DNA from 3 places in the Gracilibacillus phocaeensis genome. Region 2 is predicted to be linked to each of the others. Evidence: predicted binding sites of a transcription regulator. Region 2 holds the regulator's gene; each other region holds the start of a gene.

What was found. Region 2 encodes CtsR, which represses protease genes until heat stress. Its sites were predicted from a motif close to ATGGTCAATAAAGGTCAAACA; they were not measured.
Region 1: the regulator CtsR is predicted to act here: its motif matches at 1,690-1,710, upstream of E0E32_RS16245 (ATP-dependent Clp protease ATP-binding subunit).
Region 3: the regulator CtsR is predicted to act here: its motif matches at 5,899-5,919, upstream of clpP (ATP-dependent Clp endopeptidase proteolytic subunit ClpP).

What each region holds. Positions count from the first base shown of each region.
Region 1 covers NZ_LR131145.1:19,832-27,828, reverse strand. The annotation lists gene E0E32_RS16250 (tetratricopeptide repeat protein) at 1-1,306, opposite strand, end outside; gene E0E32_RS16245 (ATP-dependent Clp protease ATP-binding subunit) at 1,797-3,917, shown strand; gene E0E32_RS16240 (dimethylarginine dimethylaminohydrolase family protein) at 4,138-4,968, shown strand; tRNA gene E0E32_RS16235 (tRNA-Ala) at 5,067-5,138, shown strand; gene E0E32_RS16230 (IS4 family transposase) at 5,415-6,809, shown strand; gene E0E32_RS16225 (GapA-binding peptide SR1P) at 7,064-7,183, opposite strand; gene ald (alanine dehydrogenase) at 7,412-7,997, shown strand, end outside.
Region 2 covers NZ_LR131145.1:1,207,209-1,215,205, forward strand. The annotation lists gene clpC (ATP-dependent protease ATP-binding subunit ClpC) at 245-2,692, opposite strand; gene mcsB (protein-arginine kinase McsB) at 2,694-3,770, opposite strand; gene mcsA (protein-arginine kinase activator protein McsA) at 3,767-4,303, opposite strand; gene E0E32_RS21885 (CtsR family transcriptional regulator) at 4,316-4,780, opposite strand; gene E0E32_RS21890 (MgtC/SapB family protein) at 4,939-5,631, opposite strand; gene E0E32_RS21895 (GNAT family N-acetyltransferase) at 5,778-6,950, opposite strand; gene E0E32_RS21900 (PH domain-containing protein) at 7,148-7,997, opposite strand, start outside.
Region 3 covers NZ_LR131144.1:534,372-542,368, forward strand. The annotation lists gene E0E32_RS10250 (tetratricopeptide repeat protein) at 1-411, shown strand, start outside; gene trxB (thioredoxin-disulfide reductase) at 490-1,440, shown strand; gene rapZ (RNase adapter RapZ) at 1,734-2,615, shown strand; gene E0E32_RS10265 (gluconeogenesis factor YvcK family protein) at 2,618-3,574, shown strand; gene whiA (DNA-binding protein WhiA) at 3,596-4,543, shown strand; gene E0E32_RS10275 (HPr family phosphocarrier protein) at 4,620-4,874, shown strand; gene clpP (ATP-dependent Clp endopeptidase proteolytic subunit ClpP) at 5,234-5,830, opposite strand; tRNA gene E0E32_RS10285 (tRNA-Arg) at 6,227-6,299, opposite strand; gene E0E32_RS10290 (PLP-dependent aspartate aminotransferase family protein) at 6,888-7,997, shown strand, end outside.

The sequences.
Region 1 (7,997 bases), 1.2 Mb from region 2:
AAGCTTGTTCTTTATCCCCTTTTGCTAAATGACTCTTATATAAATATTGAATAGGGGCTGCATTCTTTGGTGATAATTCCATTTCCCATTCAAAGCATGAGATGGCCTGGTCATATTGTTCTAAATCATAATAGAGCTCCCCAAGGGCATATTGCTGGTCAGGGTTCTGCATCAATTTCTCCATATTGCGCAGTTTCTGTACGATGGGAAGTTCGGTATGCTCAATCCGTTTCAGAATGTCTCTTATTGGGATGACAGGGAGCAGTTTCTTTAGTACTTGCTGTAACAATTTTTCCAAGTGTGGATGATCTTCTTGATAAGTTACCGTTAGCTGCTTAAGTAAAGCCTGATAATTCCTGCTAAGTTCTTCTGTAGAGGCAGACTGTAGTGCCAGTTCAAAGGTCTCCTGCTGTTCTGCATTAATGGGTGACTGTAGATAATAGTGCAGCACGGTATCATATGCTTCTAGTGATAATAAATGCTTCATAATTTGCTCTGGTTCAAGGGTGGTTTGTAAGATATGCTGCCAAAAGTGAATCTGCTGGTCGGTCGTAAAATAATCGTTTAACAAGTTAGTTATGGAAGTATCTGTATGCAAGTGCTGATGTCGGATGTAATAAAGGTAAATTTGATCAAATATACGGTTATCCTGGTGGTATTGGTCAAACAACGACGGAACGAAAGGAGCAGGAAAGTCTTGGTCAACGATATAGTTCTCAATATAGAGCGGATCTTGCCAATCTTGGATTAGCTGAGGGATATGGTCATATGGTACTTTATATTTTTGGAAATCACGATGTTGCAGCATGTCATTAGCGAAGGTATCGTCAGGACGTGCCTCTGCAAAATGTAAGACGACCTGAAAGGCTTTTTTAAGTTGACCATTTCTTCGATAACGATAAAAGGCGTCCTTACAAAAGGTTTGAATTTTATTTGGTTGTATATAATGGTCAAACATTGCCAATACATAAAGCATTTCAGATGGATGATAGCTTTTTTTTAACTGCTGGACCATTTGATTGTTAGAGATAAGCGATGATTGATTTTGCAACTGTAAGAAAGCATTCGTTAAGAAATGATCAGCTGGATAGGATACTCCCGTTCGCAGTGCTCTTGCAAGATAGGATGTTAATTGGATAGAAGCAGTTTTCTTGATATTGATAAACTGATTTTTATAGCAGAATAGATAGTAGGAATGACGATTCTTTCCATATGCTTCGATGATTTTAGTTTGTCGGTAAATCGTTAAATGAGTGACTTTTAAACGGATTTTCCTTTTATTATAAAGCATTTCCAGCATGGCCATAAAGCACACAACTCCTTTTTGAGTGGATTAATGTAAGTGTAGCATAAAAGCAATGTTGGAGAAAAGTTCGACCTTCTAAAAATTGTTCAAAAATGACACATCGAATCTCCATATTGGCTTGTATAATAGGACTTGAAATGATGTTGACCTGGAACGAATCCCCCTTCCTGATCGGTAGTCAGCATTTTTTCATGATATAAGTTGAATGAAATCATTGTGGATTGATATCTGATAGGTGCTCTTGATCCCTTCGTGTGAATCGCCATTCACACGAAGGGATCAAACAAGGTATTATTAGGAAATAATGTGAGCAAAGACTTGCCTCACACATGTTTCTGATCGACCTTTTATGAAAAAAATAATTTTTTTGAGCAAAGATATTGAAAGTCAAAAAAGGTCAGAGTATAATAAGAATCAAGGAAGGTCAAAGATAGTCAAAGTCAAAGTTGACCTTGGCCTTCATCCTACTAATTTGAAGGAGGAATTATCTATGAAATGCCAACAATGTGGTGTTCATCAAGCAACTATTAATGTAAACCTTCGAGTCAATAATCAAACAGAATCATTACATGTGTGTCAGTCATGCTTTGAAGATATTAAAAATCAAATGAAACAACCATCAGGAATGTTTGGTGGACAAGGGTTTGAAGAATTCTTCGCTGGGGGAGCAAATGGCTCTGGAGCAGCCCAAGCGCAAACCCGTACTAGAAAAGGTGGCAGAGGGAATGGCCTGCTTGATCAACTAGGTAAAAATCTAACAGATGCAGCAAGATCGGGTCAGATTGATCCAGTTATTGGGCGCGATCAAGAGGTAAAACGTGTGATGGAAACCTTAAACCGCCGCAGTAAAAATAACCCTGTTCTTATCGGGGAACCTGGGGTAGGTAAAACTGCTATTGCAGAAGGTTTGGCACTAAAAGTAACAGAAGGTAGTGTGCCAGCGAAATTATTAGACAAACAAATCTATATTTTAGATGTCGCTTCGCTGGTTGCTAACACGGGAGTGCGTGGTCAATTTGAAGAGCGTATGAAGCAATTGGTTTCTGAGTTGCAAGAGCGTCAAGAAGTCATCCTATTTGTGGATGAAATTCATCTGTTGGTAGGCGCCGGCACTGCTGAGGGTTCGCAAATGGACGCAGGTAACATCCTAAAACCAGCTCTTGCTCGTGGCGAGCTGCAATTAATTGGAGCAACTACGTTAAAAGAATACCGTCAAATTGAAAAAGACGCAGCATTAGAACGTCGTTTCCAACCTATTATGGTTAAAGAGCCAACATTGGAAGAAACAGAACAAATTTTACAAGGCTTAAAAGATCGTTATCAACAATACCATCAAGTAGGTTACTCTGATGAAGTATTGAGCGCTGCCGTTCGTTTATCGAAAAGGTATATTCAAGATCGTTTCTTACCAGATAAGGCAATTGACTTGATTGATGAGGCAGGCGCACGTTTGAACTTAACTGTCAGTGAATCAGATCATGACAGTATTCAAAGTCGATTGGATGAAATTGTTAAAGAAAAAACAGAAGCAGCAGAACAAGAAGACTATGAGCGTGCTGCTAACCTTCGCCACCAAGAGATTAAACTTGAACAAAAATTGGCGGAATCTCAAGAAAAACCAAAGGCTGAAGTAACGATCGAGGACATTCAATTAATTATTGAAGAAAAAACAGGTATTCCTGTCCGCAAGATTCAGGCAGATGAACAGTCTAAAATGAAGCAGCTAGCCGACAATCTCAGCCAGAAGGTAATCGGTCAACAACATGCCGTAGATAAGGTTGCCAAAGCAGTGCGTCGTAGTAGAGCAGGACTAAAATCTAAATATCGTCCCATCGGTTCCTTCCTATTTGTTGGTCCAACAGGTGTAGGTAAAACCGAATTGACCAAGGCGTTAGCTGAAGAAATATTTGGTACCAAGGATGCGATGATTCGATTAGACATGAGTGAGTATATGGAAAAACACACGATCTCTAAAATTATCGGTTCTCCTCCTGGCTATGTAGGTCATGAAGAGGCAGGTCAATTAACCGAAAAGGTTCGTCGCAATCCATATAGCTTGCTTTTATTAGATGAAATCGAGAAGGCACATCCAGATGTACAGAATATGTTCTTACAGATTATGGAGGATGGTCACTTAACCGACAGTCATGGTCGGACAGTCAGCTTCAAGGATACCGTGATTATTATGACAAGTAATGCCGGTACCAATGTCAAAAATATTTCAGTAGGATTTAATAGTGACAACAATGAAGCTGTTTCCGTGCTAGAGCATTTAACAGATTATTTCAAAGCGGAATTCCTTAATCGTTTTGACGCGATCATTCCGTTTAATGAATTAACAGAAGCAGACTTGTTGCAGATTGTTGATTTAATGCTTGCTGAATTATCCGACCATCTTCAAGAAGCAGAACTTGAAATAACAGTAAGTGATGAAGCGAAGAAATTCCTTGCCGATAAAGGCTATGATCCACGCTTTGGTGCACGTCCATTACGTCGTGTGATCCAAGACAAAGTGGAAGATGGCATTACCGACATTATCCTAGAAGAAGATCAGGTGAACAAAGTAGAAGTCACTTTTGAGAACGAGGATATTGTGGTTAGAAACGTCTAATAGAACGATTTAATAGGGCACCCTCACGTGATGAGGGTGCTTTTAGTGTATTAAACCACTTCTTAAAACATCATCCCAGCATGAAACTGGGCAAATAGCGTATGATATACAATGAGGCTTATCTGGTATATAATTCTGAAAGTCAATCAAGATTATCCCTGAAATAAAAGGGGTAGGACAGTAATAGCACACTTTGACAGGAAAGAGGAGTCAGCAATTCATGGTCTATCAAATAAATGAATACGATCACTTAACACGAGTGATCACTTGTCCACCAATGTATATGGAAATCAGAAATATTATTAATGAAACACAGCGAAAATATCAAAAGGAAAATATCAACACCCGTTTAGCCATGCAGCAATATCAGAACTTTGTGCAAACCTTGAAAAAATTAGAGATCGAAGTGATCGAGCTAACACCATCCCCAGATTTGAATGAACAAGTTTTTACCCGTGATATTGGTTTTACGATTGATGAACATTTGTTTACTTGCAAAATGGAACAGCCGATTAGAAAAGGGGAGGTAGAGGTCCTCCAGCAGACACTCCAACAGCATGACATCGATTGTCAGCCATTAACGGTTGATACGATGGAAGGTGGTGATATTGTCATTACCGATGACATCGTTTATGCTGGTAACAGTAATCGAACCACTGCCAAGGCTATTCAACACCTCCAGCAATTGCTTCCAGACAAACAAATAGTACCATTACCGATGAGAAAGGATATTCTCCATCTAGATTGTTGTTTTAACCTAGTTAGTGAAAGGGAAGGTCTCATATATGATGGTGCTTTTTCCACTGATGATGTCCGACAGCTGCATAAACGATTTGATTTAATCGAGGTGTCAGCTGAGGAACAATTCTACATGGGAACGAATGTATTATCCCTTGGTGATAGAGTCGTTATTTCTTTGCCTGAAAATAAACGAATTAATCAAAAGTTAGAGCAGAAAGGATTCCAAGTGATAGAGGTACCCTTTTCTGAGATTATCAAGTCTGGTGGTTCATTTCGTTGTTGTACGTTACCTGTTCAAAGGAAATGCTAATTTGTCTACCTTACCGTATAACAGAAAATCTGCAATTAATATAAATTTATGCTTGAAGAGACGAATGAAATTGCTTATAATAGGTAAGGTAGCCTAAAGGGGCATTAGCTCAGCGGGAGAGCATCGTGCTGGCAGCGCGAGGGTCAGCGGTTCGAATCCGCTATGCTCCATAAAAAAAGAACCTGGCAGACTGATATCAGTCTGCCAGGTTCTTTTTTTGGATAATATAGCTGTTGCTTGGCGTTGATGATTTATTAAGATCAAAATAGATGATGACCAACATTCAGGGAGTAAGACTTATAAACTCAAGTTTCGGAGTTTAAAAAATGACCTGACTCCTTGTTGCACTTAGTCTTGGAATGAAATAATTATCATTAAAATACAAAAAACACCCTATTCTTTGGTAAAATATAGGCACCACACCAACCAAAGAAAGGATGTTTTCCGTGTCTACTATTTTACCAAATTCTAATGAAAATGAAAAATCAAATTCCCGTATGCTGCAGTTTTTTACTCAAGCTAAGATTGGAACTTTTCTTAATCAGGCCCATGTTCACAAGGAAAAAGGATTTTCCCCACGTCTTATTATGCAATTTATTTTCGCACTTGTACTTCATGGAATGAGTTTTTCCAGGGCGCTGGAATCAGAACGTGTTTCAAAGGATTTTGAAAAGGATACGGTGTATGAGTTCTTGAAAAACCCAACTTATAACTGGCGTAAATTCCTTTCCAATGTTGGCTCTAATCTTGTTATGAAATTCTTGCTCCCTTTAACTTCCGAGGATCGTGACCGAGTTCTCATATTTGATGATTCTTTGTTCAGCCGCAATCGCAGTAAAGCGGTCGAACTGCTTGCCAGAGTGAAAGACCATACAACCGGAAGATACTTTAAGGGATTTCGTATGCTCACGCTTGGCTGGTCAGACGGAGCTTCTTTTATGCCACTTGCTTTTTCGCTTTTAAGTTCAAAAAATGAGAAAAATCGTTTTCAAGACGTCGATTCAAATATAGACAAGCGAACAGTCGGTTATAAAAGACGCCAAGAGGCAACGAAAAAAAGTACAGAGACGATGTTTGATCTTCTCGATTCCATTAACCCAAATAAGCTAGGTGCGAAAACGGTTCTTTTTGACAGTTGGTTCGCATATCCAGCTATCATATCGAAAATCATAAAAAACTATTCGCTAGATGTTGTTTGTATGATCAAACGTTCACCTAAAATTCACTACACCTATGAAGGTGAATCTTACACATTGAACCAGCTTTACAAGAAAGTTCGTAAAAAGCGTGGACGTGCTAAGATCCTTGCGAACATTGTAGTTGGACTTCGCCATGACGATAAAAATGGGAATGAAATTCAAGCACGCATTGTATTTGTTCGTGATAGAAATCGTTCCAAACAATGGCTTGCGCTTTTAACAACCAACCTCGAACACACGGAAGAAGATGCTATCCGTATTTATGGCAAGCGCTGGGAGATCGAGTGCTTTTTCAGGGTGGTCAAATCCAATTTGCGACTGGCAAAGGAATTTCAATGCCGTAGCTATGATTCCATGACTGCACACACTACAATTGTTTTCCTGCGTTACATGATGTTGTCACTTAGCGTACGGGAAGAAGAAGACCATAGAACAATTGGTCAACTTTTCTATGTGTGTTGTGATGAGATAGAAGATATCCGATTTGCACAAGCATTGATGACTATCCTAGAATTAATCGGTTCAACAATGGTAGAAGAATATCTACTAACTGATGAACAAATCAACGAGTTTTTTAATCGGTTCTTCCGCAAATTACCTGATTATTTGCGGAAATCGCTGCTTCATACTGATGTAGCCTGATAATAAAAACTATATTATCCCTTTAGTACCAAGTATTGAAGCTTATTTGTCTTGTCCGAAACTTGAGTTATAAATGTAACAAAAACGTGTTACAAGCAAGTCTTTGCTTGCATTATTTTCTGTTAATACCTCGTTTGATCTCATCATACCGCCTAAATGGATCAAGAACACCTATCCGATATCAATCCACAATAATTTCATTCAACTTATATAGGTTGTAAATTCAAAAAAATGAACACGCTTTCTTTCGGGAGTTACCTTACAGTCTGATGCCGGCATCTTGGGTTTTTGCAAAAGGAATAGTAAGTAGTAACCTTATCAGTAGAGAATACATCTATTGCATTTCCACAGTTCCCACAAATGATCTGACCCATTTTTTGCGGCTGTCTTGCTTTGTACATTATCAATTCCTCCTTAGATAGTTTACTTACTAATAATGTACACTATATAATTATAAAATGCAACGCAATTACAAAAAAAGCACACTAAATAACTCGAATCTCTTTACCATAAGCTATTTTTTTATGGGCGTTATTTTTCATGCGAAAAAGGGAAGTACTATAATAAGATTAAATATCTCGTTCAAGAAAGTTGGTGTTGTTATGAAGATAGGGGTGCCTAAGGAAATGAAAAGTAACGAAAATCGAGTAGGGATGACTCCTGCGATGGTCTTGATGCTTACCCAGCAAGGCCATGAGGTAGCGATAGAGACTGGAGCAGGAACAGGAAGTAGTATTGCAGACGAGGATTATCAAAAGGCCGGTGCAACCATTGTACCAACGGCAGAGCAAGCTTGGGCGCAGGAATTGGTGATTAAAGTAAAAGAGCCGCAGCCAGAAGAATTCGCATTTTTACGCGAGGATCTGGTATTATTTACTTATTTACATCTAGCTGCCGAAAAAGAAGTGACCGAGGCATTATTAGAAGCAAAAACAACTTCGGTTGCTTATGAAACGATTCAGAACCCAGATGGTAGCTTACCTTTACTAGTACCAATGAGTGAAATCGCCGGTCGAATGTCTGTACAAGTGGGTATTCGCTTTTTGGAAAAAATATATGGTGGAAAAGGTATCTTACCAGGTGGAGTTCCTGGCGTGTCACCGGCGAACGTTATGATTGTAGGTGGAGGCATTGTAGGTAGTAACGCCGCAAAGATTGCGGTTGGACTAGGTGCGAACACGACATTAT
Region 2 (7,997 bases):
GCAGTTAGTTTGACTGTTTTCTTTGTGCTAGGCAAGCCGCTGCGGGAATATGCTGCGCTTTCCATGGGGCCGAAGCGCAATTAAGCACACATAAACTCTCAAAATAACAGCGAGACTAGTTGACATAATTCATCTTATCGGTGTTGTGATTATAGAGATATGCGTGTCTGTTGTCTGCTTGAATGATACCATCTGTGCTGGTTAAAAAATCGGAAGGATGTGTCTCCCTCCGATTTTTTTACTGCTATTCTGTTACTGTATCTGCGGTTTTCATTACCTTGAATTCATCTGCGTCATTGACATCAATCCATACCTTCTGACCCTTTTGAATATTTTCCTTTAACAGCTCCTCAGACAGTAAGTCTTCCACGTTCTTCTGAATCGAGCGACGTAATGGTCTTGCGCCATATTCTGGGTCGAAACCTTCATTTGCAATTTTTTCAAGTGCCTGATCGGTTAACTCAAAATCAATCTCTTGGTCCACTAAGCGTTTCTGTAGTTCTTTCACCATCAACTCTACAATATACTTCATATGTTTACGCTCTAGAGAATGGAAGACAATGGTTTCATCAATACGATTCAAAAACTCAGGTCGGAATGCCTTTTTCAATTCCGCTGTCACCTTGGAACGCATATCTTTGTAACTCTGCTCCGCTTCCCCTAGGTTAAAGCCAACATATTTATTCTGTTTCAATTCATTGGCTCCGACATTAGATGTCATAATCAAAACGGTATTGCGAAAGTCTACCGTGCGTCCCTTGGAGTCAGTTAAGCGTCCATCCTCTAGCACCTGCAGCAAAATATTGAATACCTCTGGATGGGCCTTCTCTACTTCATCCAATAACACAACCGAATAAGGCTTTCTACGAACCTTCTCCGTTAATTGTCCACCCTCTTCATAACCAACATAACCCGGAGGGGAACCAACTAATCGAGAAGTGGCATGTTTCTCCATGTATTCTGACATGTCAATTCGAATCATCGAATCTTCATCACCAAACATAGACTCCGCCAAGGCACGAGCCAATTCCGTTTTACCCACACCAGTTGGGCCTAAGAAGATAAAGGAGCCAATTGGACGTTTTGGATCTTTTAAGCCAGCTCGAGCCCGACGAATAGCCTTGGACACCGCTTTGACTGCTTCCTCTTGCCCGATCAAACGATCATGGAGAATCTCTTCCATGTTTAACAACCGCTCACTCTCATCTTTGGTAAGAGCAGAAACAGGAACTCCCGTCCAAATCGATACTACACTTGCTATATCTTCTATGGTCACTTCTGAGTTCTCTCGGCCTTGCTTTTCTTTCCATTTGGTTTCTGTCTGCTCTAATTCTTTTTTCAGTTTCTGTTCATTATCCCTTAATGAAGCAGCTTTTTCGAATTCTTGACTTTGTACAGCGGCATCTTTTTCTTTACGCACCTCTTCCAGCTGCTGTTCTAAACCTTTTAGATTTGGTGGTGTCGTATAGGAACGAAGTCGAACCTTCGAGGCTGCCTCATCAATCAAATCAATCGCCTTATCCGGAAGGAAACGGTCGGTAATATAACGATCAGAAAATCTTGCCGCTGCATCAATGGCATCATCGGTAATCGTAACACGGTGATGCGCTTCGTATCGATCTCGCAGTCCCTTCAAGATTAACACAGACTCCTCAACCGTCGGCTCATCAACTTGAATAGGCTGGAAACGACGCTCTAATGCGGCATCTTTCTCAATATATTTTCGGTATTCATCCAACGTCGTCGCACCAATACATTGCAGTTCCCCGCGAGCTAATGATGGCTTCAAGATATTCGAGGCGTCAATCGCACCTTCTGCACCACCCGCACCAATTAACGTATGCAATTCATCAATAAACAAAATCACGTTATTGGCTTGACGGATTTCCTCCATCACTTTCTTGAGACGATCTTCAAACTCACCACGGTATTTGGTACCTGCCACCACAGTTCCCATATCCAAAGTCATCACACGCTTATCACGTAACGTCTCTGGCACCTCGTTATAAACGATTTGTTGTGCTAATCCTTCCGCTACAGCTGTCTTACCAACCCCTGGCTCCCCGATAAGAACGGGATTATTCTTGGTTCTCCGGCTTAACACTTGAATGACTCGTTCAATCTCTTTGCTTCGCCCAATAACCGGGTCGATATTCCCTTCCTTTGCAATCGCCGTTAAGTCACGTGCAAGGGAATCGAGAGTTGGAGTGGTAGCATTGTTGTTTTGTGTACTGCGACTATTTTGCGAGTTTGTCTCCGTACTACCTAACAGCTGCAACACCTGCTGCCGAGCTTTGTTTAAGCTGACACCTAAATTATTCAGAACTCGAGCCGCTACACCTTCTCCTTCACGAATCAGTCCTAACAGGATATGTTCTGTACCCACATAAGAATGACCTAGCTTACGAGCCTCATCCATGGAAAGCTCAATAACTTTTTTGGCGCGCGGAGTATAATGTATCGTTTGAGATACTTGGTTGCCTTTACCAATTAGCGACTCGACTTCATTGCGAATTTTATCTGCTCCTAAGCCAATAGCCTGGAGAGCCTTAGCAGCAATGCCTTCTCCTTCACTTACCAAGCCTAATAGAATATGTTCTGTACCTATATTATTATGCCCTAAACGTACTGCCTCTTCTTGCGATAGTGCTAATACCTTCTGTGCACGTTCTGTAAAGCGATCAAACATCATCTTACAATTCCTCCTTCTGTTCCATATTAAATCGTTCTCGAATGAGAGAAGCTCGAAATATATCACGTTCTTCCGGGGTTAACCTTCTCTGGGCATACTGCTGGAGAAAGGCCGGTTGTGTTAAAACAACCAGTTCATTCAGAATCGACTTGGATATATGATTAATAAAGCCCAGATCAATGGCTAAACGGACATCTGATAGACAAGTCGCCGTCTCTTTTGATTCAATAATCCTACTATACTGCAGCGCCCCAAGGGAACGAAATAGGCGATCTTCTAATTCTAATTGAGATCGTTCCACTAACATGGCTCGAGCATGTCGTTCATGCTCAATCAGCTGCTCCACCACTCCCTTTAGATCTTCCATGATATCCTTTTCTGCGCGGCCCAGTGTCACCTGATTAGAGATTTGAAAGATGTTACCTTGAGCCTCGCTGCCTTCCCCATAAATTCCACGCACAACTAAGCCTAGTTGATTGATGGCTGGGACCATTTGATTGATTTTACGCGTGATGGCCAGTGCCGGTAAATGCATCATGACAGATGCCCTTAATCCTGTTCCTACATTGGTAGGGCAGCTGGTTAAGTAACCTCTATGTTCATCAAAGGCATAATCAATCTCTTCCTCCAGCCAATCATCCAGCTGAAAGGCCTGTTCTAAAGCCTGTTCCAATTGGGAACCTGGAAAATAGAGCTGTGCACGTAAATGATCTTCTTCATTAATCATAATGGATACCTGTTCATTCTCCGAAATAAGGGCGGCACCATGACCAGATTTGTTAGCCAGATAAGGGCTGATTAAATGTTTCTCCACTAACCCTTGTTTTTCAATCGGCTTTAGGTCGGTCATTTTGACAAAGGCCAAATCTTTATAATCCAAGTAGGAGCGCTGGCTAAACGATTGTTCCATTTTCTCAAGCACTTCATCCAATTGTTCTCCCTCAGCAATTAACGGAAAAGGATAAGCAGAGAAATTACGCGCGAGCCGAATACGACTGCTCATTACGATATCGCTATCTGGACCATCTTCTTTCAACCAAGGGCTAATGGCTTCCTTCATAAAATGTTCCAGGCTCATTGACTACCATCCTCCTCTACTTGCCTTTCCAGTGTCTTGATTTGATCTCGTAAATCAGCGGCCTCCTCAAACGCTTCCTCGGTAATGGCCTGCTGCAGGGACTGTTTCAAATCACGAATTTGTTTACGGTGTTGAATATTATATCCTGTACGTTTCGGAACTTTCCCTTCATGTAAGGTATTACCGCCATGTACTTTTCGAAACAAGGAATCCAAATGATCTGAAAAGGTATCGTAACAGGCTGCACAGCCAAATTTTCCTATTCTGGAAAACTGCTGATAGGTCATACCACATTTGTTACACACCAATTCCTCATGTGGGTGAGTATGCTTTGAAGAATGCGATAGCGCATCGGTCTTTTGATGAAATAATCCCGACAAGAGCTGATGCAAGGAATACGGATCCTCTTCTTGAGGAACATAACCCTTCTCTTTCGCACACTGCGCACACAAATGGACCTCTAACTTCTCTCCATTGATCACTTGGGTAAAGTGGACAGTTGCCGGGTTTTGCTGGCATTCTTGACATTCCACGTTAGACACCTCCTAGAACTGATATTTTAACGAATGAAGCATCGCCGCCAGGATTCTGGAACGAATTTCATCCCGTAATGGTAATTGAAATGGCAGAGTATTACGGTCAATAGCGCTCACCATCAGCTTTGCTTCGCGCTCCGTAATCAACTCCTCTTCCATTATTCTTTCTAAAATATTGATTGCCTTCTGCTGTGATATCTTAGGATAAATCATTTCAATAATCTCATCAATCAGTTTTGCCTTATCTTCATTGGTAATGCGGCTAATTCGGATATAACCGCCGCCACCACGCTTGCTTTCCACCAAATAACCTTTTTCTAAGGTAAACCTTGTATTGATCACATAGTTTATCTGAGAGGGGACACATTCAAATCGATCGGCAATCTCACTACGTTTAATCTCAATAATCTGATGATGGTTATCATACATAATTTCTTTCAAATATTGTTCGATAATATCTGAAATATTACGCATTTTCCCTCCTCCATTCTGACCTTGACTATATTTGACTATACTTATATTATACTGTATGTTGCTGCTGTTGAAAACTATTTAATCTTTTTCTTAACGTCTTAAACGGTGATACGTGCTTGTTTCTAGTATTACCGCTATCCAGTGGAGGCAAACGTGCATTAAGACCGAAAGCGAAGTTTTATTCGATGCACATCCTCTTGATTTAATAACCACTCGTATAAATTCGTCCGTTTTTTTTCGTCAATGGCATTAATATACATTTTTACCTTGGTATATTCTTCTTCTTTTACGATATCGAACTCCCGTATATCCACTGTAAACTCCCGCACATTTTCCAGAAATAGCGCTGCCTCCTTTTGCTTGGACAACCTTACTTCAAACATCACATGATGATTCTTGCGGTGTATTCTTCGTTCCCATTTATTGAGTAGCACTAAGCTTAATAGAATAATGATCGTTGTGACAAATGCTTCCCGATACATACCATTTCCAACAATCAGGCCAAGACCCGCTACCGCCCAGATCGAGGCAGCTGTAGTAAGCCCCCTGATCGTGCCGCTATTCACAATAATCGTGCCTGCACCTAAAAAACCAATCCCACTGATGACATACGAAGGAATACGGGCTGGATCGAACCGTACATTATCATAACTATCCATAAATTCTTGAAAACCGTTGATCGATAATAGCATCATTAAGCAAGAACTTACCCCTACCAGTATATGCGTACGAAACCCAGCTGAATGTTTATTTATTTCTCTTTCAAAGCCAATTAGCCCTGATAATATAAGGGCAGTGATCAGCTTTACGATAGAGTTTAGAAATTCATCATCAAAAATCATTTCCCACATGAAAAAACGACTCCTTTGACTAAAGTGCGGATGCAAAAAATTCGGATAAAACCGCATCACCCCGTGTCTTGAAGTTCAAGGCAATGCCACGGAGCATATGCGGTTACATACACAGACATGCGATCAGCCAAGTTGTTGGGCAACCATTAAAAGAAATCAGGTAGATACGTTTGACGGTGCGGAATCATCTCTTCCAGCAGTTCGACTGCCGCTGGATCCCCTTCCACTAGAAGAACCGCCGCCAATTCTTGAGGTCGTTTATAGCCCAAAAAGATTTGCGTTAACTGTTGAATATTCATTTTCACACGAGGAAGTGATGGATCTTTCTCAGGATGAATCACAAGTTGCGACTGTTTATGTGTGATCTGATAACTGCCTGTGTTTTCTACTAAAAAATCATCCGCAACTTCTATGATAAAGGATTGATTACTTGAAACTGTCGAAGAGTATGGATATTGCTCCAAAAACCCCTTTACATCAACGATTCGTGCCATGAAATAGGGTGCTAGCTTCTGTTCAAAACTTGGTTCTTCTACTAGTAATGATAAGGGATCATCAGCCGGAAGCGTCCATTTCACTGTTTCCACCATCGAATCATGGTTTCTAATAAACTGAAGGATTTGTTTCCTGCCATTCAAGGTAGAAAAGGCCGCATCTTTAATCGTGAACGTATGATCCGCTACTTGATACACGAGATAACCTTCTGAACTGCCTTGTTGCTGTGCCAAGATGATCTGGTCTCGTTCATCCAGCTTATGATCCCACCAATCGGAGGTTCTATCTAACATACCTGTAAAGTGCTGGGCGTAATCTTTATATATTTGCTGCAGCAAGGAAACAGTCTGCTTGCTTTTCTTGCGTCTGATCATCTTTCCCTTGCCATTCCAATCCTTCAGAAAATGCTGAATCGGGATGGTACATTCTAATTGATCAAAGGCTAATTCCCAACCATATTTGCGGTAAAAAGGCACAGAAAAAGGGTGTAAATAGGATAGCGTTTTCCCTTCTTCTCTCATCGTATATAACGCCTTTTGCAATAGTTGCTTCACCTTGCCTCCTCGGCGCTGCTCTGGCCAGGAAGCAACCGCCGCGATACCACCCATATCTAACACTGAATCGCCTAGATACACTTGAAAAGGAATAATATGTACCTTAGCAGCCAATTCATCGCCTTCCATCCAACCAAAAATCGTATGTGATTTTATTTTATCACCGTATTGTTCGTTTTCCTCTTCCGTTCTAGTATATTGGAAGGCATACTGATTCAATGCCAAGATTTCCCGATAATCTGCCTTGGTTAGCCGTTTAATTCCAGACATTTCTTTGCTCCTCTCTCCCTGTCACTTTCTTCTACTATACATCAGATTCCTATACTTATGAAACCATTTTCACTTTTGTCGTTAAAGAAAATAGCTTGTGCAGCGATAAACCATCAGAAGCTTGGTTATCGCATGGTTTCTCTTTTTATCGTATAGTGATTTTCGACCAAGCTTCTGTATTTGTTTAACCGTTCCTTTTATTGCTTTCCATTTCCTACATACCATTGATAAGCTCCTGCTGCCATTTCTTGTGGAATATCACGTAATTTCTGTGTGAAGATAGGTTTACTGCGATTGATGGTAGCAAGGCTTGCTAGCCCAAATCGCTGCTTCATCAGCGATTGTTCAACCGACAATTCAATTACCTTCTGCCTTCGTGTCACCAGTGTAGACGTCACCCAACCGCCTTCTTGTAACTGGATAAATTCATCATGAATGACAAACCCGGAATAACGATAATTGATATACCGCTGCAGCAAGGTTAGCACAAGCAAGACGAGCGAAATCCACCAAAAACTTTTGAAAAAGAAGAAAATAACTGCCGTAACGATCAACCAAAACCAAGGAAAACGGCAAAAACGGGCAACTAATGATTTCCGCGGCAAGGCACCCACATCTTCTGTAATAGTAAAATTAGGAAGCATTTCAGATACTAAGGAAATGGCTCGTTTCGTTGGCAGAAAAGGGTACAGAGAATTGATGGAATCACCTGCATCTCCGCCGGCATTGATTAATGTTATCCCCGTAATACCTAACCAGCGCTTCAATATGGACTGCTCCATCTGAATCGCTTGAACGTTCTTTTTACGAATCGAGAAATGCTTTTCTGTCAAAATGCCTTGTGTGATATAAATTCGTTCTGCATCCGAAGAAATTTCGTATCTGCCATATTTTAAATAGGTAGTTACCACCCCAAATAATACAGATATCAGCACAACGACTAGAATGGCCAGCGTCAAAAGCAACCAGGAATCAGAGATGAACGTGTAGGCTTCTTCCAAATAACGCATGATATCCAGCACGCCATCTAATTGTTGCACGAACGAA
Region 3 (7,997 bases), on a different contig from region 2:
TTATTTTATGCAGGGGAAAGAGACAAGGCGATTGCTTTGGAAGAAAACTATTGGCAAGAGCATCCCAATACCTTATTTAGCTGTATGAATTTAACGGTTTTTTACCATGATATAAAAGAGCAAGAAAAAACAGATGGCTTTATCGCATTATTGGATAATATTTATCCTTTGCATGAACAGCAAAAGCTAAGGATGGCTGTTACTTTTGCCCATGTGGGGCTTTATCAAAAGGCGTTGCAGCGTTTTAAATTACTGCATAAATCTAAATTAAAGGGTCACCCTTCTTATTATAAATGGTTTAGTTTATGTCACTATCAAGCAGGTACCTCTGTAATGGCCGATCGGTTATGGGAAGAGGGCTGTCGTCAACATCAAGTATTGGCTGACCAGCGTCCCCCATGGCAAAAATGATGATTGAGCAAATTAGTAGACCTTTTGCCATAAAGGCTTGATAATAAAAGCTAAGAAGCGGAAGAGAGGATGACGAAAATGACAGAGGAAAGAATATATGATGTGATTATTGCAGGTGCAGGGCCAGCAGGGATGACCGCTGCGGTTTATACGTCACGTGCAAATTTAGATACATTAATGTTGGAACGAGGAATTCCGGGCGGACAGATGGCCAACACAGAAGATGTGGAGAACTATCCAGGTTATGACCATATCCTTGGTCCGGATTTATCGACTAAAATGTATGATCATGCTAAAAAATTTGGTGCGGAGTATGCTTACGGTGATATCAAAGAGGTAATCGATCATGGCGATTATAAAACAATTATCGCTGGGGCGAAAGAATATAAAACAAAGGCTTTAATTATTACAACTGGTGCGCAATACAAGAAATTAGGTGTGGACGGTGAAGAAGAATTAGGCGGTCGTGGTGTATCTTATTGCGCCGTTTGTGATGGGGCCTTCTTTAAAGAAAAGGAACTATTCGTTATCGGCGGGGGAGACTCGGCTGTAGAAGAAGGCGTCTATTTGACAAGGTTCGCCAGTAAAGTAACGATCGTTCACCGCCGTGATGAATTGCGTGCACAGAAAATTTTACAAGATCGTGCCTTTAATAACGATAAAATCGACTTCATCTGGGATACGGTGGTTAAATCCATTAATGAAAAAAATGGCAAGGTGGGCAGTGTCACTTTGTATAACAAAAAAACAGGTCAGGAATATGATCAAGAGATCGATGGTACTTTCATTTATATCGGTATGGTACCACTAAGTGAGCCGTTCCAATCGTTAGGTATTACCAATGAAGAAGGTTATATTCCTACAAATGAAAATATGGAAACCAGTGTACCAGGTGTATTTGCGGCTGGAGATATCCGTGAAAAACAACTGCGTCAAATTGTTACTGCTACAGGTGATGGCAGTATTGCCGCACAAGCAGCGCAGGCTTACATCGAGAATTTGGAAGAAGCGGTACAGACGCTGGGCTAGTCTTGTAATGGTTTAGACATATAACGTTACTGGAAATTAATCCGGCTGTAACACGGACGAAATAAAAAGGTGATACAATGTAGTTAACTAATTGACCCCCTTTTTAATAATATAGAAACGTTGGACGGCATAGGTTTTCATACCTATGCCAATTTTTTTGTTGGTAGAGCGCTTCTACTCTGTGTATAATAGATGTAGAAGTTGTTCAAAAAGAGAATTGCTTTTTTGGACACGCACATATACATAATCATCGTTATCTAACGTATGAATAATAGAGTGAGGAGTGTGCGTTTATGGGGAGACAATCAGAGGAGATACAATTAGTTGTGATCACTGGGATGTCTGGTGCAGGGAAGACGGTAGCTGTACAAAGCTTTGAAGACTTGGGTTACTATTGTGTAGATAATCTCCCGCCAGCTCTTTTACCCAAATTTTTGGAGTTAATGAAGGACGCAACGAATAATATTCAAAAGGTAGCCCTTGTGATGGATTTAAGAGGAAGAGAATTTTTTGACAGTTTATTTGAGGCATTGGATAAGCTTGGTCAAGAAGAATGGCTGGAGGAACAGATTCTGTTTCTAGACGCGGAGGACAATGTACTTGTATCACGCTACAAGGAATCACGCCGGTCCCATCCATTAGCACAAGACGGTCTGCCCTTAGAGGGTATTCATGCCGAGCGGAAAATCCTTAGTGAACTGCGTGGACGCTCGCAACATATTATTAATACATCTAAACTAAAGCCAAAAGAATTACGTGAAGAGATTGTCGAACGATTTAGTAAAAAGGATCAAGAAATATTCTCTGTTCATACCGTTTCCTTTGGATTTAAATATGGTTTGCCAATTGATGCCGATCTTGTTTTTGATGTGCGTTTTTTACCTAACCCACATTATATTGAGCATATGCGTCCATTAACAGGATTAAGCACGGAGGTATCCTCTTATGTATTTAAATGGTCAGATACACAGAAATTTTTAGAAAAAACGGTTGATTTATTGCAATTTATGCTTCCACAATATAAACGAGAAGGGAAAAGCCAGCTCGTTATTGCGATCGGTTGTACAGGCGGACAGCATCGATCGGTAGCTATTGCAGAGTATCTAGCAAAACATTTCCAAAAAAATTATGTCACACATGTAAGCCATCGTGATATAGACAAACGGAAGGGATAAATATGGCACAAACGAAACAGAAAAAAGTCGTGGTGATTGGCGGAGGGACAGGAATGCCTGTTGTCTTGCGCGGTTTGAAACAACATCCGATTGATTTATCAGCGATTGTTACCGTGGCCGATGACGGAGGCAGCTCTGGTCGATTACGCACAGAACTGGAGATGCCTGCACCAGGAGATATTCGCAATGTGATTGCCGCCTTATCTGATGTAGAGCCGATGTTGATGCATCTATTTCAACACCGATTTACTAAGGGCAATGACTTGTCCGGACATTCGATGGGAAACCTGTTATTAGCAGCAATGACTTCAGTAACAGGAGATTTTTATACAGGAATCAAAGAAATTTCACGCGTATTAAATGTGAAAGGCAACATCTATCCGATTGCAAATCAGAATATGTTTTTACATGCAGAATATGAGGATGGTCAAATTGTGGTTGGGGAATCCAATATTCCTAAAGAAAACAAGCGGATTAAGCGCGTTTTTTTAAAGCCTAATCCCGTTTTGCCATTGCCGGAGGCGGTCACGACAATTCGTGAAGCCGATTTGGTCGTTATCGCCCCGGGAAGCTTGTACACCAGTATATTGCCGAACCTGATTGTTCCGCAGATTGGCAGGGCTTTGTATGAAACAAAGGCAAAAGTGGTGTATGTATGTAATGTGATGACACAGGCAGGAGAAACAAATGATTATACAGCATCCGATCATGTCCAAGCAATTATGGATCATATTGGGGATGGCTGTATTCAATCCGTTGTTGTTCATAATCAATCGATTGATCCTAGTTTAAAGTTAGTATATGCAGAAGAAAATGCTGCACCGGTACGATATGATTTAGAGCGATTAAGATCGATGGGATTAGAGGTGATTGAAGAGGATATTGTAAAGGATCTGAACCAGTCATTACGTCATGATACGGATAAAGTAGCGAAGGTGTTGTGCTCGTTAATGGAATAAAAAGAGAGAGGAGGGAATACGTTGTCATTTGCCGCAGATATCAAGAAGGAACTGACGAATGTAGAAAGTGAAGACTGCTGCAAGCAAGCCGAACTTGCTGCATTAATCCGCATGAATGGAGCGATTTCTTTCTCCAGAAATCACTACTCATTAGACGTGCAAACGGAAAATGCCGCCATCGCCAGACGGATTTACACCTTAATTAAGTCGATATACGAGCTTCCTGTAGAATTACTAGTTCGTAAAAAAATGAAATTAAAGAAAAACAATGTGTATATTGTACGAATGAAGCAGGGTGTTAAGGAGATGCTGCAGGATTTAGAAATTTTGCTAGAGCCTTTGCAGTTTATTCATACGATCTCGGATAAATATACCAAACAGGAATGCTGTCGCAGGGCTTACCTCCGGGGTGCTTTTTTGGCAGGAGGATCGGTTAATAATCCAGAAACCTCGTCCTATCATTTAGAGATTTATAATTTCCACGAACAACATAATCAATCCTTATGCGATCTTCTCAATGAATATGGCCTGCATGCACGTGTATTAGAACGGAAAAAGGGATATATTGTGTATATAAAGGAAGCCGAAAAGATCACCGAATTACTAAACTATATGGGGGCACACCAGGCGCTGTTTAAGTTTGAGGATGTAAGAATTGTTCGCGATATGCGGAATTCGGTGAACAGACTCGTTAATTGTGAAACGGCAAACTTGAATAAAACAATTGGTGCAGCCTTTCGTCAAGTGGAAAACATTCGATTTATTGATCAAACGGTAGGATTAGACGCCTTGCCAGATAAACTGCAAGAAATTGCACGATTACGAATCGAACATCAGGATGTTACCCTGAAAGAACTGGGGGAGATGTTGTCAGGTGGTAAAATAAGCAAATCTGGTATTAACCATCGACTGAAAAAAATTGATCAATTTGCAGATCAGTTGCGTGGCGAGGCTTTGCCGATAGAATAAGCAGCGATAGGGAGATTACTCTTCCTATTGTTTGTGGATTATAATGATAACGGTTACGAAAAGGAGGAGTTTAAATATGGTAGAACAAGAAGTGGTTATTGCAATAGAGCCGGGTTTACAAGCAAGACCTGCAGCACAATTTGTCCAAATGGCAAATAACTATACATCAGATATTTATATTGATAAGGATAATAAGAGGGTAAATGCCAAGAGTATTATGGGATTAATGAGCCTTGTGCTGACAAAAGGAAGCAGTATTAGAATCGTTGTAGACGGCAATGATCAAAAAGAGGCCTTAAATGATTTGGTGAAATTTGTTGAGGCTGGATGATCGTTATGTAAAGATCTTTGGGAAAGAATGGAGTCTCATTTTTATTTGGTGGATTGAACGTCGTGTATGTACCAAAATGAAGTAACAAAAAAGATGGATGATTTACTTGAATAATTTCCTAATGGTTTTACCTGCAGCATGTCCTGTAATATGTCGGCCGATTCGTTTGCCGGCTTTTCCTTTTCTAACGGCGTCTACATCATTCCACACACGTAATATTTTTTAAATAGTGGATTTAAGGCTCACTTTTTGCCTGCTTTTATTCATTAAATTGACATGATCATTCCGTTTAATTTTATCATCAAAAAGTGGTGTTGCAAAAAGCAACACCACTTTTGGGCTGTAGGTTAATCAACTACTTATTTTGAGTTATCTGGTTTTTTCTCCATCACTTGGTCGATTAAACCATATTCTTTTGCTTCTGCAGCCGTTTTGAAGTTATCGCGATCGGTATCTTGCTCGATTACTTCTAATGGTTGACCGGTGCGATCAGCAAGGATTTGGTTTAATTTCTTACGCATTTCGATGATGCGGTTGGCATGAATTTGAATATCGGATGCCTGACCTTGTGTACCACCCAATGGTTGGTGAATCATCACTTCACTATTTGGCAGGGCAAAACGTTTTCCTGGTGCACCTGCTGTTAATAAGAAGGCACCCATCGAAGCTGCCATACCGATACAGATGGTAGAGACATCTGGTTTAATAAACTGCATCGTATCATAGATAGCCATACCTGCTGTGATAGATCCCCCAGGTGAATTAATATACAAAGAAATATCTTTGTCTGGGTCTTCTGCTGCTAAGAACAGCATTTGTGCTACAATGCTGTTGGAAACATTGTCATCAATACCGCTTCCCAGCATAATAATCCGATCTTTTAATAGGCGAGAATAAATATCATACGCGCGCTCGCCACGATTCGTTTGTTCAATAACTGTAGGTATTAAATTCATAAAAAGGTTCCTCCTTTAAACACTTACTTGGTTCACATTTCTTTTGTGACTATACTTATCATAACGCATTGGTCAAAAAAGGTCAAAAGATTTGTATGCCTATTGCAAAACAACTATTAGTCACACCTATAAGAAGCGGTTACAGTGCTGTTCTTCTCGTATAACGACCATCCGCTATCTTGATTTTCTATCTTCATCCTACCCTTAACGGCTTTACTTTAAACATTGGATTGTGAACCTTCGGTGATGTTTATTTTTTAGTCAAAACCATTCAAATGCCTGAGGTGATGAAGTCTACACTTTCTGGAATCTAAAAAACACCTGTAGTATGAACAGGTGTTAGGTGTACAAGATATTACAGATCATTGTTATATCAATGATCTGTGTTAAAGCAGACGCGCCCGGAGGGATTCGAACCCCCGGCTCATGGTACCGGAAACCATTGCTCTATCCCCTGAGCTACGGGCGCAAAAAAGGGTATGTAATAACAAACCTATTACAGTATACGGTTGATCAGTATAATATGTCAAGTTTAGATACTGAAAATTTTGTACTATAGAGAAAACCTATTTTTCACATCATCTAAATGATAAATCTACTGAATACATAACATAACGTCTTTTCTTAAAACGATTGACAACCAACGAGTGCCATGCTAGAGTATTACATATCAAAGTAAAGTGCAATACTTGGATTTAATTACGCTTATCTAGAGGGATGGAGGGGCTGGACTAACAAAGCCCGGTAACTATGAAGCAAAGACTTATAAGTCACGAAAACCTATAAGGGTTGCCCTGAAAGATAAGAAGGAGACATGGATGATGTAGCTAGAGCTTTCTTCTTAGGAAGAGAGCTTTTTTAATCTAGGTGTAAACGTTTGTGAATTTCACCTGGAAAAATGAAAAAAGTTAACCAGGATGGTAACGAACGCTAGCACTTGCTACACGAGGAAAGCCTTGTCAAAAAAAGCTAATGTATTGGCTCAAAAGAAAGTCGAATACGGGTTTTTTTATATAGCAAGCTATTCAAATATTCAAATTTTGGGAGGAAATAAAACATGACAGATTTTAAGCATTCAACGTATGATCCAGAAACCATTCATTTACATGGCGGGCAGGCACCAGATCCTACAACCGGTTCACGTGCTGTTCCAATCTATCAATCTACTTCCTATGTATTCCATGATACAGAACATGCCGAGCGGTTATTTGCCTTGGATGAACCCGGCAATATTTATTCTCGAATCGGAAATCCGACGGTAGATGTGTTTGAAAAACGGATGGCTCTTCTTGAAGATGGTGTGGCAGCTGTTGCAACCGCATCTGGTATGTCAGCCATTACATTATCGATTTTGAATTTAGCAAGTGCAGGTGATGAGATTGTTGCTGGTATAAACTTATATGGTGGTACATACAATTTGTTCAATGTCACCTTGCCACGTTATGGTATTAATGTGAAATTTGTCGATCCAACCGATCCTGAAAACTTTAAACAGGCAATCACCGACAAAACCAAGGCGGTTTATGGTGAAATTATCGGTAATCCTGGGTTACAAGTACTGGATGTGGAACGTGTATCAGAAATCGCTCATGAAGCAGGGGTTCCGGTCGTTATTGATAATACCTTTGCTACGCCGTTTGGCTGTAAACCTATTACACTAGGAGCAGATATTGTCGTACACTCCGCAACAAAATGGATCGGCGGTCACGGTACATCAATCGGTGGTGTGATTGTAGATGGTGGTCGTTTCAATTGGAATTCCGAGAAATATCCTGAATTTACCGAACCTGACCCAAGTTATAGCGGTATTCGATACGCAGTAGATTTTGGTACATTGGCCTTTATTACCAAAGTACGTGTACAGTTGCTCCGAGATTTTGGTGCAGCACTAAGCCCGTTCAACGCATTTCAGTTATTACAAGGATTAGAAACATTACACATCCGCGTCGAGCGTCATAATCAAAATGCTCTTGAACTTGCCCGTCATTTAGAGGCACATGAGGCAGTGGAGTGGGTGCGTTACCCTGGACTGGAAAGCCATCCATCCCATGCCTTGGCAGAACGAATCTTAAACAATGGCTTTGGTTCGATCATTGTATTTGGTATCAAAGGAGGTCGTGAGGCTGGAAGTGCCCTTATTAATAATGTGTCCCTATGGTCTCATGTA